3 regions of the Peribacillus sp. B65 genome follow, and region 2 is predicted to be linked to each of the others. Evidence: riboswitches for the same ligand, from Rfam matches in the RefSeq annotation. Region 2 holds a riboswitch; each other region holds the start of a gene.
What was found. Region 2 has a riboswitch for glycine ahead of ACSR9O_RS07630 (amino acid permease). Riboswitches for the same ligand answer to the same signal wherever they lie in the genome.
Positions count from the first base shown of each region.

Region 1: it holds a riboswitch for glycine, as region 2 does, so the genes downstream of both, ACSR9O_RS18060 (amino acid permease) here and ACSR9O_RS07630 (amino acid permease) in region 2, are expected to answer to the same signal.
Region 3: it holds a riboswitch for glycine, as region 2 does, so the genes downstream of both, ACSR9O_RS19575 (amidohydrolase) here and ACSR9O_RS07630 (amino acid permease) in region 2, are expected to answer to the same signal.

Region 1 covers NZ_CP195840.1:3,693,465-3,698,309, forward strand. The annotation lists gene ACSR9O_RS18050 (FAD-binding oxidoreductase) at 1-43, opposite strand, end outside; gene ACSR9O_RS18055 (amino acid permease) at 342-1,730, opposite strand; glycine riboswitch at 2,233-2,311, shown strand; gene ACSR9O_RS18060 (amino acid permease) at 2,518-3,861, shown strand; gene ACSR9O_RS18065 (DUF3311 domain-containing protein) at 4,133-4,333, shown strand; gene ACSR9O_RS18070 (sodium:solute symporter family protein) at 4,330-4,845, shown strand, end outside.
Region 2 covers NZ_CP195840.1:1,554,639-1,559,483, reverse strand. The annotation lists gene glyA (serine hydroxymethyltransferase) at 1-397, opposite strand, end outside; glycine riboswitch at 582-686, opposite strand; gene ACSR9O_RS07630 (amino acid permease) at 1,016-2,395, opposite strand; glycine riboswitch at 2,698-2,754, opposite strand; glycine riboswitch at 2,758-2,857, opposite strand; gene ACSR9O_RS07625 (hypothetical protein) at 3,136-3,381, opposite strand; gene ACSR9O_RS07620 (NADPH-dependent FMN reductase) at 4,594-4,845, opposite strand, start outside.
Region 3 covers NZ_CP195840.1:4,010,612-4,015,456, forward strand. The annotation lists gene ACSR9O_RS19550 (AraC family transcriptional regulator) at 1-231, shown strand, start outside; gene ACSR9O_RS19555 (YtoQ family protein) at 365-814, opposite strand; gene ACSR9O_RS19560 (hypothetical protein) at 872-1,444, shown strand; gene ACSR9O_RS19565 (thioredoxin family protein) at 1,554-1,865, shown strand; gene ACSR9O_RS19570 (DUF1444 domain-containing protein) at 1,916-2,722, shown strand; glycine riboswitch at 2,863-2,965, shown strand; gene ACSR9O_RS19575 (amidohydrolase) at 3,191-4,378, shown strand; gene ACSR9O_RS19580 (DNA translocase FtsK) at 4,797-4,845, shown strand, end outside.

The DNA.
Region 1 (4,845 bases), 2.1 Mb from region 2:
CATTAGGTGTAACGACCCGCCCGGTAAGCTTTGTTCTTTCCAAAATATAACCCCTTCCTCGGGTAAAGATGATGTTACATCCTATGAAAAAGTCTGTCAGGAAGACACATTTCATAAGCGTCCCACTGCTGTCATCCCTTGTTACGGGGACTAATTAGCTTTACTCGTGAGTTTCGCTGATTTACTCTTGAATTCCGCTGTTTTACTCGAGTTTCTCAGCTTCACTCGTGAGTTTCGCCATTTTACTCGTGAATTCCACCACTTCACTCCTGAATTCCAACAATCACCAAAGACAAAAAAGCCCTTCTCGAATTAAGAGAAGGGCTTTCCGATAGAGTTTCTTATCCCGAAATTTCATCATCGGATTTAACATCCAATGGTGTTCGTTTATCCATTTTCAGCATGTAATAACTTGCTACGACCAAGGCTAGGAAAACGATCCCGACAACCAAGGAAATCCGGGTACTAGGATTGATCCACATACCGACCAGCACCATCAGTAAGAAGGCAATTGTCGCATAGTTACTGTAAGGGGCCAACGGCATCTTGAACGGATGTTTCTCCATTTCAGCGGCATTTACCTTTCTGAATTTAAGCTCACTGATAAGTAAGACAAACCATGGAATCATCCCGGGTAATACACTCGCACTGTACACATAAAGGAATAATTGCGGCGGTGCAAGGTAATTCAGGATAACCCCGATGCCCAATCCTAATAGTACAGCGATCGTGCAGTATGCCGGCACTCCATTTTTAGATACTTTAGCAAAGACTTTTGGAGCTTGGCCATTCAATGCAAGTGTGTACAGCATACGCCCTGCACTGAATATCCCACTGTTGCATCCAGACATTGCCGCTGTGATTACGACAAAATTGATGATTCCTGCTGCTGCTGTGATACCTATTTTAGCAAAGGTTGAAACGAATGGGCTTCCTAAGTCATCCAGTTGATCCCAAGGGAAGACTGTCACGATGACAAATATGGCACCAATATAGAAAATTAATATACGCCATATGATTGACTGGATAGCTTTTGTTACGGTCTTCCTTGGATCTTTCGCTTCTCCGGCTGTGATGCCGATAAGCTCAACGCCTTGATAGGATGCCACGACAAGGGAAAGCGCAAAGAAGAATCCTGTCCAGCCTCCCGTAAAGAAGCCGCCATTTTCCCATAGATTCGATAATCCAATCGCATCCCCGCCATTCCCTATTCCAAAGAAGATAAGGCCTAGGCCGGCAACGATCATCAATATGATCGTTATGATTTTTATAAGCGCAAACCAGAATTCAAATTCCCCGAAGGATTTAACTGAAATGAGGTTGGCCGCCCCCAAGATGATCATGGCGACCACACCTGGTATCCAAGCCGGTAAATCCGGGAACCAATATTGCATGTACAACCCAACCGCGATGATTTCGGACATTCCGACGATTACCCATTGAAACCAATTGCTCCAAGCAGTCATATAACCTGCCAAAGGATGTATATAGCTGCTCGCAAAGGTTGCAAAAGAACCTGTAGTCGGTTCTAAATAGAGCATCTCACCCATGGAACGCATGATGAAAAATATAAAAATACCTGCGATGGCATAAGCAAGCATTACAGAGGGCCCGGTCCATTTGATCGTGCTCGCCGATCCCATGAATAACCCGACACCGATGGTTCCGCCCAAAGCTATCATTTGAATGTGACGTGCTTCCAGCCCTCTCTTTAATTCCTTGTTCGACATGTTTAACTCCCCCAGATGCAATATCGGTAATGCTTTTCCATCCTTAACACGAACGACTCTCTATTAATTATTGCGGTTAGAAATGCTTTATCGAAAAAAATATCAATAACACTTCAATTATGTTTTCTTATCTTATAATAGTAAATATTCTGTAAAAATACAATTGTATTTTTGAAATAAACAGTTACCAAATATATCTTGGCAATTCCCCTTATCTAAAAATATCATTTCAAAAAAATGATGTTCAATATTTCATAATAATGATCATCCAAAAAACAAATTTTTCAAGTACCTTAATAAAAATTAAGACCACTATAAAACTACAGCTATTGCCGTTTTCACTTCAAAAAAAACTTGTTGACCTTCCGAAAAATAGATGATAGAATTCCAATATTATTTTATAAGCATAATGAATGATTCAGCAGTGGTAGATTATCACTGACAACATTTATTCACAACCGCATACAAGCAAGCGATGAATGCTATGGATGACACTATAGCAGGAGCAGCTTCTGGAGAGACTGTACAAGGTGCAGCGCCGAAGGATTCACAATCTCAGGCAAAAGGACAGAAGAGTAACGAATGATAAAATTGTTATTCTGAACCCTTTAAGAGATTGGTATTATCCAATCTCTTTTTTTATTGTCCATTTTGTGGTTGGACTAAAAACAACAGCTTTAAAACCAATGGGAAAGGCAAGCTGGACGAAAAAATCAGTCCCTCTCTCCAAGACCATTCAGGTAAATTCATTCACTACCAAGACTATAAAAAGACGGGGGCGTAAGAATTGGCAAAACAAGAATTAAAAAGAGATTTAAAAAATAGACATGTACAACTGATCGCAATAGGAGGAACCATTGGCACCGGATTATTTTTAGGTTCCGGAAAAGCCATACAATTAGCAGGACCTTCCATTTTATTTTCCTATCTGATAATAGGGATTGCCTTGTTTTTTGTGATGAGGGCACTAGGGGAATTGCTCTTATCCAATGCAGGGTATACATCATTCACTGAATTTGCAACCGAATATGTCGGTCCATGGGCCGGCTTCGTGACAGGGTGGACATATTGGTTCTGTTGGATCATGACCGCAATGGCCGATATCATAGCTGTCGGCGTCTATATGCAATATTGGTTCGATATCCCTCAATGGATTCCGGCTCTAATATGCCTAGTCATTCTGTTAGGATTGAACCTTTTGACCGTTAAGTTATTTGGTGAATTGGAATTCTGGTTTGCCATCATTAAAGTAATCACGATCATCGCCTTGATCGTCGTGGGGATCATCCTTTTGATCATCGGCTTCAATACCAATAGCGGAACGGTTTCCCTAACGAACCTATGGAATCATGGGGGCATGTTCCCTAATGGCATTTCTGGATTCCTATTATCTTTACAGCTGGTCGTCTTCTCATTTGTCGGTGTCGAATTGGTCGGGGTTTCCGCAGCAGAAACGGCAAACCCGAGAAAGAACATTCCATCTGCCATCAATAAAATCCCTGTCCGGATTTTACTTTTCTATGTTGGTGCACTATTCGTCATTCTCTGCGTCAACCCATGGACACAACTGGATGCCACGAGCAGCCCATTTGTAGAGGTCTTTGCGTTAATCGGCATTCCTGTCGCTGCAGGGATCATCAACTTCGTCGTTTTGACATCCGCTGCTTCTGCATGCAACAGCGGTTTATTTTCAACGAGCCGAATACTTTATACGTTAAGCAGGAATGGCGAAGCACCTGCTAAACTGGAAAAATTAAATAAACAGGCTGTTCCGAGCAATGCCTTATTAACATCCACAATCGTTGTATCAATAGGGGCATTATTAAGCAAACTGATACCTGAACAGGCATTTACCGTCGTGACGACCATCAGTGCCATCTGTTTCATATGGGTATGGAGCATTATCTTGATTTCCCATATCAAATATTCGAAAACAAGGCCTGACCTAAGAGCGAAATCGACTTTCAAGGCTCCTTTTACACCCTTTGTCAATTACGCCATATTAGGATTATTCCTGTTCATCCTTATTGTTATGCTATTCGCTGAAGCTACACGACTATCACTGCTCTTGACCCCAATCTGGTTCATACTTTTGGTAATACTATATAATTCTCGGAAAAAATATAGCTAAAGGAAATAAAGCCTTGAACTCACTATGAATTCAAGGCTTTATCTGTTTTATGAACATATCATTGTTCGGCTGTCTGCGCACAGTTGCTCAAATATATCAGGCAACTGCATTAAATTTTATATCAAAATAGTGTAAGCTAATATATATTATCGGACCTTTTCCGTCATGAATGAATTTTTCATCCCGGTTTGGTTCACCCATCCATCAGTGGCATTGAAGAATAAACCCCATTGGTGGGCGTTTCACTTTATTAAAACGGAGGGGTTTGTTTATGAAGATTATATATATTCTTACTCTAGTTCCTTTTATAGGCATACTAGGATTTCTGCCTTTTGTTAATAAAATAGAACCATATGTATTAGGGATGCCTTTCAATATGTTCTGGATGGCTATGTGGGTGGTCCTTACCTCTGCCATACTGGGCATCATGTATAAGCTGGATCCCAGGAATCGGGAAGGTGACCAGGAATGAATATTGCTCTCTTAATCATTTTAGCATTTTTACTTCTATCGATATTTTTAGGCATACGCTCTTCAAAAGGAAAAGATATGGACTTGGAGCAATGGACGGTTGGCGGACGCGGTTTTGGTGCGATATTCGTCTTTCTGCTGATGGCCGGGGAAATCTATACGACCTTCTCCTTCCTTGGCGGCAGCGGCTGGGCTTATGGCAAGGGCGCACCCGCACTATATGTTCTAATTTACATTACTTTGTCTTACGTATTATCCTATTGGCTCCTACCGGAAATATGGAGATATGCCAAGGAAAATAAACTGATGTCTCAATCCGATTTCTTTGTAAGCAAATATAAGAGTCCCGGTTTAGGAATTTTGGCTGCGCTTGTCGGTGTGGTGTCGATGATTCCAGTGATCGTAGTGCAGCTGAAAGGATTGGGGATCATTGTCTCAGAAGCATCTTATGGTGCCATCTCTATGTCTGAGGCAGTTTGGATGGGGGCGATCAGCCTTACCATTTATGTGATG
Region 2 (4,845 bases):
TTCCTGAAACGCTGACTGGGCTTCCATGAGTTAAGTGGCCACCATGTGAAAGGTCCATTCCCATCACCTTATCACCAGGCTGAAGCAGTGCGAAAAAAACTGCGAAATTGGCTTGTGCACCTGAGTGAGGCTGAACATTTGCATATTTGGCACCGAAAAGTTTTGTTAGCCGCTCAATAGCCGTTTGTTCTGCCACATCTACAAATTCACACCCACCATAATAGCGCTTTCCTGGATAACCTTCTGCATATTTATTTGTCATCACGCTTCCCATTGCCTCTAATACATCTGGGCTAACAAAGTTCTCTGATGCAATCAACTCCAGTGTTTGATGTTGACGTTGTCCTTCTTTTTCAATCGCTTCAAAAATGGTTAAATCATTTTGATGTAAACTCATTTAAATTTCCTCCTAGACATTTTTATTAATTCTGAATTTTCGTTTAATTACTAATTCCAATATGGTACTAGACACTAAATTTCTTGCCCGCTACAAGCCTGCTTTTCTATAAAACTGTTAAAAATAGTATGCTTTACAACCTTTTTTGCACGCAAAAAAGGACAGAAAAGGGTCGTAGCGTTCTCTACCCTTCTCTGTCCTTTTACCTGAGAGTTTAGCTCCATTTTTTAATAGAGCCTTTCCCCTTTGGTGGCGTATATGTTAATACGCGCTCTCCAGAGGTGCGTCCATTTGTGGTTCCATCTACCTGAGAGATTTGTTCCAAGGGTCTTTTTGGAACTTGCTCCTTCGGTGGCTTGTCGCTTTGCACTCTCCCACAACTGTCATCCGCTTATTCAATTTAGTACATTTAGAATAGTTGTTGAGCATAATTATGTCAAGCATTTTTGAAAGCGCTAACAATACTATTCTAAAATATTTATTTCGAATTATCATAAGATCAACCAGATATCTTTGTTTTTTTAAAACGGACAGATTTTTTACTCACCGAGTTGGAAAATATGGAGCGGCAACTATCTGGACAAACACCGCAAATAGAATCAAAGGATTTCTTGACTCTTAATTCCCCGCTATCTCTCTCTGATTCGCCTGATCCACCTTCGTTTTGCCCATCTTATAAATCGCAATCAGCATAATGAACCATACAGGTGTAACGAATAAGGCAACACGAGTGTCGTCCGCAAGTGCAAGAACCACAAGGACGAACGCTAGGAAAGCAAGGATCAAGTAATTGGAAATTGGATAAAGTGGTAATTTAAATTTGCTCTTTTTCACTAGATCTGGCCTTGTTTTACGGTATTTCAAATGACTGATGACTGTAATTCCCCAAATAAAGATGAAACATACTGTAGAAATACTTGTAATCAAGGTAAATACACCTTCAGGCATTAAATAGTTCAAAACAACGGAAATTAAAATGACAACAGTTGAAAAGAACAATGCATTGGAAGGTACTTTTCGGTCATTAAGTTTTGCAAACGGTACAGGTGCATTTTTATCTTTGGCAAGTGAATATACCATCCGGCTTGTACTGAAGATTGCGCTGTTACATGCCGAAGCAGCCGATGTTAGGACGACAAAATTAACGATACCAGCTGCACCAGCGATACCTACAGCCACAAATACTTGGACGAATGGGCTTTCCGTTGGGATGATTGCGTTCCACGGATAAACACTCATAATGACAATAAGTGCGCCAATGTAGAAAATTATAATCCGAATAGGAATATTATTGATCGCTTTGGGGATAACTTTTTCTGGATTTTCTGTTTCACCTGCTGTAAGTCCTACAAGTTCAATGCCCACAAACGCAAACACTACCATCTGGAATGAGAGGACAAAACCATTTATTCCATTTGGGAACATCCCTTCGTGTCTCCATAGATTCGTGAAACTTGCTGCGCCTGAATCAGTGGAAAAGCCTTTAATAATCATGAAAATACCGATAACAATTAGTGCTAGGATAGCGATGACCTTAATTAATGCGAACCAGAATTCCATTTCGCCAAAAAGTTTTACGGTTGCAAGATTCATAAATAGCAGAATGACTAGTGCAATTAATCCTGGCATCCATTGCGGTACGGAAGGAAACCAATACTGAGTATAAAGACCAACTGCCGTTAAGTCGGCCATTGCGATTGAAATCCAGCAAAACCAGTAGGTCCAGCCGGTTACAAATGCAGCCATATTACCTAAATAGTCTCTTACAAAGTCAACAAAGGAATGATAGTTCAAATTAGATAAGAGCAGTTCTCCAAGTGCGCGCATGATTAAGAAGCAAATGATGCCTGTAATCATGTAAGCAAATAGAATTGATGGCCCGGCTAAATGAATAGATTTTCCTGCCCCAAGAAATAATCCCGTTCCGATTGCCCCTCCAATAGCTATGAGTTGTACGTGCCTGTTTTTTAGCCCTCTATCCAACTTTTGTTCCTGCATAAGATTTCCCACCTTCTACTTTTTTAGGCTACTTGGAATTTTCCCCTTTTAAAGGGTCAGCCTTTCAATGAGTGTGAATTAATAGCGTACTGGAGACTGTCTCACCGCTGTAAGCGTTTTCTTTGATGGGTACTGGATATAGATTTTTAAACTAAAGCTACCAACCATTTTTGAAAATATAGCATTAATTGTACAAATCAAAGGATAGATCATTTATCTACAGATCTCAATTAACACTCCTCTCTTTTTATCTTCCCAAGTACAAAAAAGGGCAGAGGAAAGATAGGTATTTTCCTACCTTCCTCTGTCCTTTTACCTGAGAGTTTAACTCCTTCGGTGGCCTATGGCTCTCTTCAGAGACGCGTCCAATTGTAGTCCTTTTACCTGAGAGATTAGTTCCTGCTTTTATAGGATTTGCTCCTTCGGTGCTAAACATTGTTTAGACTCTCCCACAATCATCATCCGCTGATATAAAGTTGTTTTAATAGTTGTATATTATCGGTTTTTAATGGATATTTCAATGATTATCTGAAAAAACTCTATTTTCTGAAATCTAAAAATGGACAAATTTGAACTTTATGATCAGGATATTTTAGAAGTTATTAGCTATGAAAAATCAAGCTTATTAGCAGCTTTTCTATGTTGTTAGAAATCCCAAACTCGCTTATGTATATGCAAAAATATCGGCATTTTTCGATTGACAATACGGCAAAATTCAAAGCCGGGAGAGGAAATAATATCTATAGTTTTAACATAATTGATGTATGGAAAAAGAGAAAATTCGAGACTCGCGAAATTCCTTGCAGCAGTAAAGATTGTCTAGGAGCTTCCTCCCTAAGTTCAACAGTATTTTCAGAAGCCTGCTCTTCTTTAGCAACTTCCTCTTTGTCCCCACCACCAACTGTATTAGCTATGATGACAAATGCTAGAACCCATCCCCACCACTTCTTTGGCTTCTTTAGCTTGAGTTTCTTTTCCTTAACCATTTTAACCTTATACCCCCTTTACAGTTTTTCTGACGGACTGATGTAAACAAAAATAGAATAACATAATCTGGGTCAATAGGGTTTATATTTATCATCACGTATCCATTTTCACAATGCTTGACGTGTTAACGAAACCATTCCCGATTCATTTTACCAGCTTCTTTTAAAACATATTCATAAAGTATGATCAAATCTATATATACTTATTATTTTTGTATATTTCTTTTATAGATAGTAAGATATTTCACTAACAAATATTCACATCAAAAAAGGGAGGTGAATACTCAACTTAGCAAGTAAATATACCATTCGAAAGAAGTTTTGCTTTAAAATAGAAAAAGTCATTGGAGCTCATAGCAACAATGACTTTATTATATAATCACTTTTCTAATATAAAAAATGAATTCCATTAATCGTTAAATAGGAATAAAGAATGTCTTAAACAATTTTTTTAGTAAATCATACAATTTAAATATACTCGTTCTAATTCCTTTGGTTTAACAGATGTATTATAAGGCATATAAAGAGAAAGTCCCAAGTACTTAAATAGATGCGCTGTATACCTGTAAACAATGCTTCATAAAACCATAAAGCTTTTGAAAAATAATTTTCTTCATTCGCGGTCATTTATTGATATTCAATTCTGGTAAAAAAAAATGTACATTCAAGACACATCTGATTTAAAGTAAGGTGAACTTGTAGCAATAACTTCATTTGTTTCAACATTGCTGTATCCGTTTCTACGATTGATCATGTTTGGTTAGTACGGTTTCCAATATAGCTTAAAATTTCTGGTGAATTGATCAATGTTTCTGTTTCTTCTATATAATACTTTTTAACGAATCAATATATTCTAAGCATGGTGTAGCTCCGTACATTTCTTTAAAAAGACTCGTTAAGGACTTTTTATTCGCAAAGTAATAGAAAGATGCGAAAGAAAATTAAAGAAACATTTACTTTTTGCCCCTTCGGGCGTTTTATGTGCCCATATAATCGCACAGTTTGTGTCAACTCTACAATAGGTCTTATAGAACTAACCAATGGTTTGTCACCATTTTCAATAAACATATTAAATATTCCGCTATACTAAATCTTTTAAACTAGGCTGAATTTTAGAAGGCCGTTTTGCTTTTTAACTGTGCATAATCCATGTAAGAGTATAGTGGCATGGCAAGGAAAGCTACTTTAAAGGCGGTTAGTAAACTATCAAGCTTATCTTAATTTTTTTAAGGCACCGCTCCATGCAATCGTTTGATCTAACATTGCATTTACATTCCCAAGGTGTAAATCAGCTGGTTTAAACGTCTTGAAGTTTTCAAAGTCTGTAAATAGCGATAATGTTGGATTTACCCGAACGTCCGCAACTAGTAATTCCCCTAAGATGCCACGCAAATGTTCAGCTGCACGGGCTCCGCCAGTTGAACCATAGCTCACGATGCCCGCAGCTTTGTTGTTCCATTCATC
Region 3 (4,845 bases), 2.5 Mb from region 2:
CCTGAAGAGTTTTCGACCCTTACGATACCGGCTTCCAAGTGGGGTGTATTTGAAGTTCACGGACCTATGCCTGATAGCATCCAACAAGCTTGGAAGCGAATTTTTTCCGAATGGTTTCCTTCCAGCGGTCATGAACATGCCGGCACTCCCGAATTGGAAGTATACACGAATGACGACGCTTCAAACCCAGACTATTACTCCGAAATTTGGATTCCCATTAAAAAGAAATAGTGTTCAACCATCAAAATTTATTCGTTTTTCGCTTGCAGGTGAGGTTAGGAATCTAACTTTCTCCTGCAAGCTTTTTATTTGGGTAAACAAAAATCCTTCATACTTGAGCTGGAAGGTTAAGGGACAGGGAGATTTACAGCCCTTCTTCAAAAATATAAGAAAGCACCTTCATGGCTTGGTTCACGGATTCGACCGTGACACTCGCCTTTTCCGATAATTCCTTTAAAGCATGGTGATGGGATTCCGGGCGAATCAAAATAAGCGGTTTACCCAGGGAAACGGCGGTGCTTGCGTCCATGGCAGTATTCCACTGTTTATATTTCTCACCAAACAGGGCGACGACAAGATCGGCTTTTTTCATCAAAAGACCTGTCCGTAAATTATTGATTTGGGAAGCGGCCGCATCCTTCAGGATAGGATTCGGCTGTTCCCCGAGGATATCTTCACCGATATTATCGGAGCGTTCATGATTTTCCATCGGGCCGACGAATTCTAAAGGAAGCTTCAGTGCAGCGGCCTTATCTCTCAACTCGCTTCTCCAATTTGAATGGATCTCCCCAGCAAGATACACGATTAACTTCATTGTTTTCCTCCTCGATAATAAAATTGCTTTCATTGTACCATGTTTTTTAGAAAATGGATGAATTCCGTAAATAAGGATAATATTATCCATATGGTAGTAAAAGAGACGGCTGGAGGAATGACGATGGCTTTATCGAATAAGAATTTTCTTGTTTTCCTGTTGATAAGCAGTTTGATCGTGGGCTGCTCAGGTATCGAAAGACAAACCGAAAAGGCAATGAAGGCTGCTGAAGTGGCTTTTCGTGACGATGAAAAACAGCCCAATCAAGAGGCAGGCCTAATTCAGGTCTATCTGCCAAACGATTTTAAAGTTGTGGAAGAACATGATAATAATTTGATTTTACAAAAAGGTGATAAGATTTATATATTATTTGTCAATCCGAATGAAAAAGAAGACAGCTCCGTGTTATATTTGGCCATAAAGGAACAAGAGGATCAATTTGAAGTACTGCATTCTTTTCAAACCGATGATAAATTCGGCTTTATTTCGATTAAAGAGATACCGAAAGAAAAGTATGAGCTTGCAGTGGGGATCGGCGGAGTGAAGCTGACAACCGAAACGGATAAAGACCAATTAAAAACCGATGCAAAACAAATGATGGAAATCGTTTCATCCGTGCCCCAGAAATAAGAGGACCAGTGACTTTCAACCGATCCGTATTAATGGTTGATTCCTGGAGACTCTGGTATGATGGGATTATAAAAAATAAGGTGTCATTTAGAGCAGGAGGAATATACAAATGGAAAAATTACAAACAGTAGAGCAATATGATGCATTTAAAAATGAAGGCAAACATATCTTTCTTTTTTCAGCAACATGGTGTGGAGATTGCCGTGTAATCGAACCGATAATGCCGGAGATTGAAACGAAATTTCCTGACTTTACATTCATTTATGTGGACCGTGATGAATTCATCGATGTGTGTGCGGCTAATGATGTATTCGGTATACCAAGTTTCATTGCGTATGATAATGGCAAGGAGCTAGGCAGATTTGTGAGCAAGGATCGCAAAACGCAAGAACAAATTGAGGAATTCATTCAATCACTATAATCAATTTCCCCTTCTCGCTGGGGATTTTTCAATGAAGAGGAGGGTCAGTCATGAAAATGGACAGCACGAAGCTGAAAAATATCTTGAAGGAGCGTTTAAAAGATGAGAATCGCTCATTCAAATTCGATAGCAAGCAAGATACGTTACGGGTGGAAAATGTGAAGACCGGGAAGGGGATCACCATCGAGTTGCCTCCTGTGCTTGCTAACTATGAAAACGTACAGGAAAAGGCCATCGATGAAATTACCTATTACGTGGAAGAGGCCCTGAATGTGATGGGGGAAGAACACAGTATGGAAGGCAAGGAGAAATTCATTTTCCCAGTCATCCGCTCGACCTCCTTTCCAATGGAATCCGAAGAAGGAAATCCGTTTTTATTCGATGAGCATACGGCTGAAACCCGGGTTTTTTATGCCCTTGATTTAGGGAAAACCTACCGTCTTATAGATGAAAAGATGATTCAACGGGAAAATTGGCAGGGTGACAGGATCCGTGAAATTGCCCTATTCAATGCCCGTTCCCTCACCACTGAAATGAAGTCGGATATCGTTGCAGGTAATGCATTTTATTTTTTGAACACGAATGATGGATATGATGCCAGCAGGATTTTAAATGAATCATGGCTTCGGGAAATGAAGGACAAGATCGAGGGAACCATGGCTGTGGCCATTCCCCATCAGGATGTCATCATCATTGCCGATGTGAAGAATGATACGGGCTATGATATTCTTGCGCAAATGGCGATGAGCTTCTTTGCCAGCGGTCATGTTCCGATAACGGCTCTATCATTCCTTTACGAAGAAAATGAGTTGGAGCCCATCTTCATTATGGGTAAAAACAAAAAGCCTGAACAATAATGAATCACAAAAGGACCGTGTCAGCATCTGGCAGCGGTCCTTTTAAAGTTTAATAGAGTTTATAACTCAGAGTTGATATTTATTTTTTAATCGGCGATAATATAATTGGAATATTTTGAGAATATAAAAAGAACAAGCGGATGAATGTTGTGGGAGAGTGCAAGCATTGAGCCACCGAAGGAGCAAGTTCCAAAAAGATCCCTTGGAGCAAATCTCTCAGGTAAATGGAACCGCAGCTGGACGCAGCTCTGGAGAGTGCGCAGGAAGCAGTGTGCCACCAAAGGGGAAATCTCCATGACCAAAAATGGAGCTAAACTCTCAGGTGAAAAGGACAGAGAAGGGGAGCGGTAAGTTTACGCAATCCTTCTCTGCCCTTTTTTAATTGGCACTTTGTATCGGAAGGCATGCACCGAACATGGAACTTACTAATATGCTCAACTTGAAATAAGGGGGAGAATAAACGTGAACGTGAAAAGCAAATTAATGAACATGCTGGAAGCCCGTAAAGGGGAAATGGTTCAAATCCGCCGTCATTTACACGAGAACCCGGAACTATCCTTCAAAGAAGAAAAAACGGCACAATATATCATTGATTTTTATAAGGGTAAGGATGTGTCGATTCAAACGAATGTAGGAAATGGATTAGGGATCATCGTAACGATCGAAGGCGGAAAACCTGGGAAAACGATAGGTCTCCGTGCGGATTTCGATGCGTTGCCGATTACAGAAGAAGCGGATGTCCCGTTCCGTTCAAAAAATGAAGGTGTCATGCATGCCTGCGGACATGATGGGCATACCGCTTATTTATTGGTTCTGGCAGACTGCATCAATGAGCTTAAAGATTCCCTATCCGGTACGATTAAAATAATCCATCAACATGCAGAAGAAACACCCCCAGGTGGAGCAAAGAGCATTATGGAATCAGGGTTTTTGGATGAACTTGATGCCGTTTTTGGAATCCATTTATTTCCGTCCCATCCTGCAGGGGTTGTCGGGTATCACGGCGGCTATTCGATGGCTGGACGGACCTATTTCAAGCTGGCGATTAAGGGTGTAGGCGGCCATGGTTCGTCCCCGCATATGGCCAATGATGCCATTGTGGCAGGCGCCCATTTCGTGACAGCCGTACAAACCGTGATCAGCCGCCGCTTGAACCCTTTTGATATGGGCGTGGTCACAATCGGCTCCTTCGATGGAAAAGGAAGCTTTAATGTCATTAAAGATCGTATAGAAATTGAAGGGGATGTCCGTTATATGACAGCAGAGACCCAACAGCTGATCGATAGGGAAATCCACCGCATCGTTAAAGGGATAGAAACGGAATTTGATGTTCAGTGCGAACTAACATATGTGCCTGATTATCCTCCGTTATATAATGACCCTGAATTGACTGGATTCGTGAAAAATAGCCTGGAAAGCATGAAAGACAAAGATATTAAAAAGGTTATGGAATTTCCGGTTTTCTCTGGTTCAGAGGATTTTTCGTATTATGCAGAAAAGATTCCTGGCTGCTTCTTTTACATTGGCTGTAAACCAAAAGGGGTGGAGAAGGCATATTTCAATCACCATCCCAAATTCGACATTGATGAAGATGCCCTTTTGATCGCATCCAAATCAGTGGCCCAAGTTGTATGCGATTTTTATGAATGGGAATAGTTCCATTGGTATATTTGTTTGCAAAAAAGTGAGGAAACCCACAAAACACCGTTCGGTATTAACGAACGGTGTTTTATGGGTTTCAGGATGCCACCGGAGGTTTCGTGAAGGATGCTTCAATGAATTGACCAGTCTGCTTCTTGCGCCGCATGAAAACTTAATCTCTTTGTAAACGCGATTTAACAGCGGTGTTTTATTTAAATAGTAGACTAAGGGCTAATGTTATTTCACGAAGTGCAGGTTTAAACTCATACCAGAAGGGGTTTAATAGGGTAGGAGTTCTGCGAAATACGTTAAGTTAGTAAGAGTGCGATAAAAAAATAGATACTAATCCCAATTTAGCTTAAATTTTCTCGATATTTTTAAAATAACTGGTAGAATTAGTTACATAACTACAGATGTAGAAAGAGTGATAGTTTTGAAATGGCTAAATAAGATGAAAAAATGGTTCCAAGCAGAGGAAATTA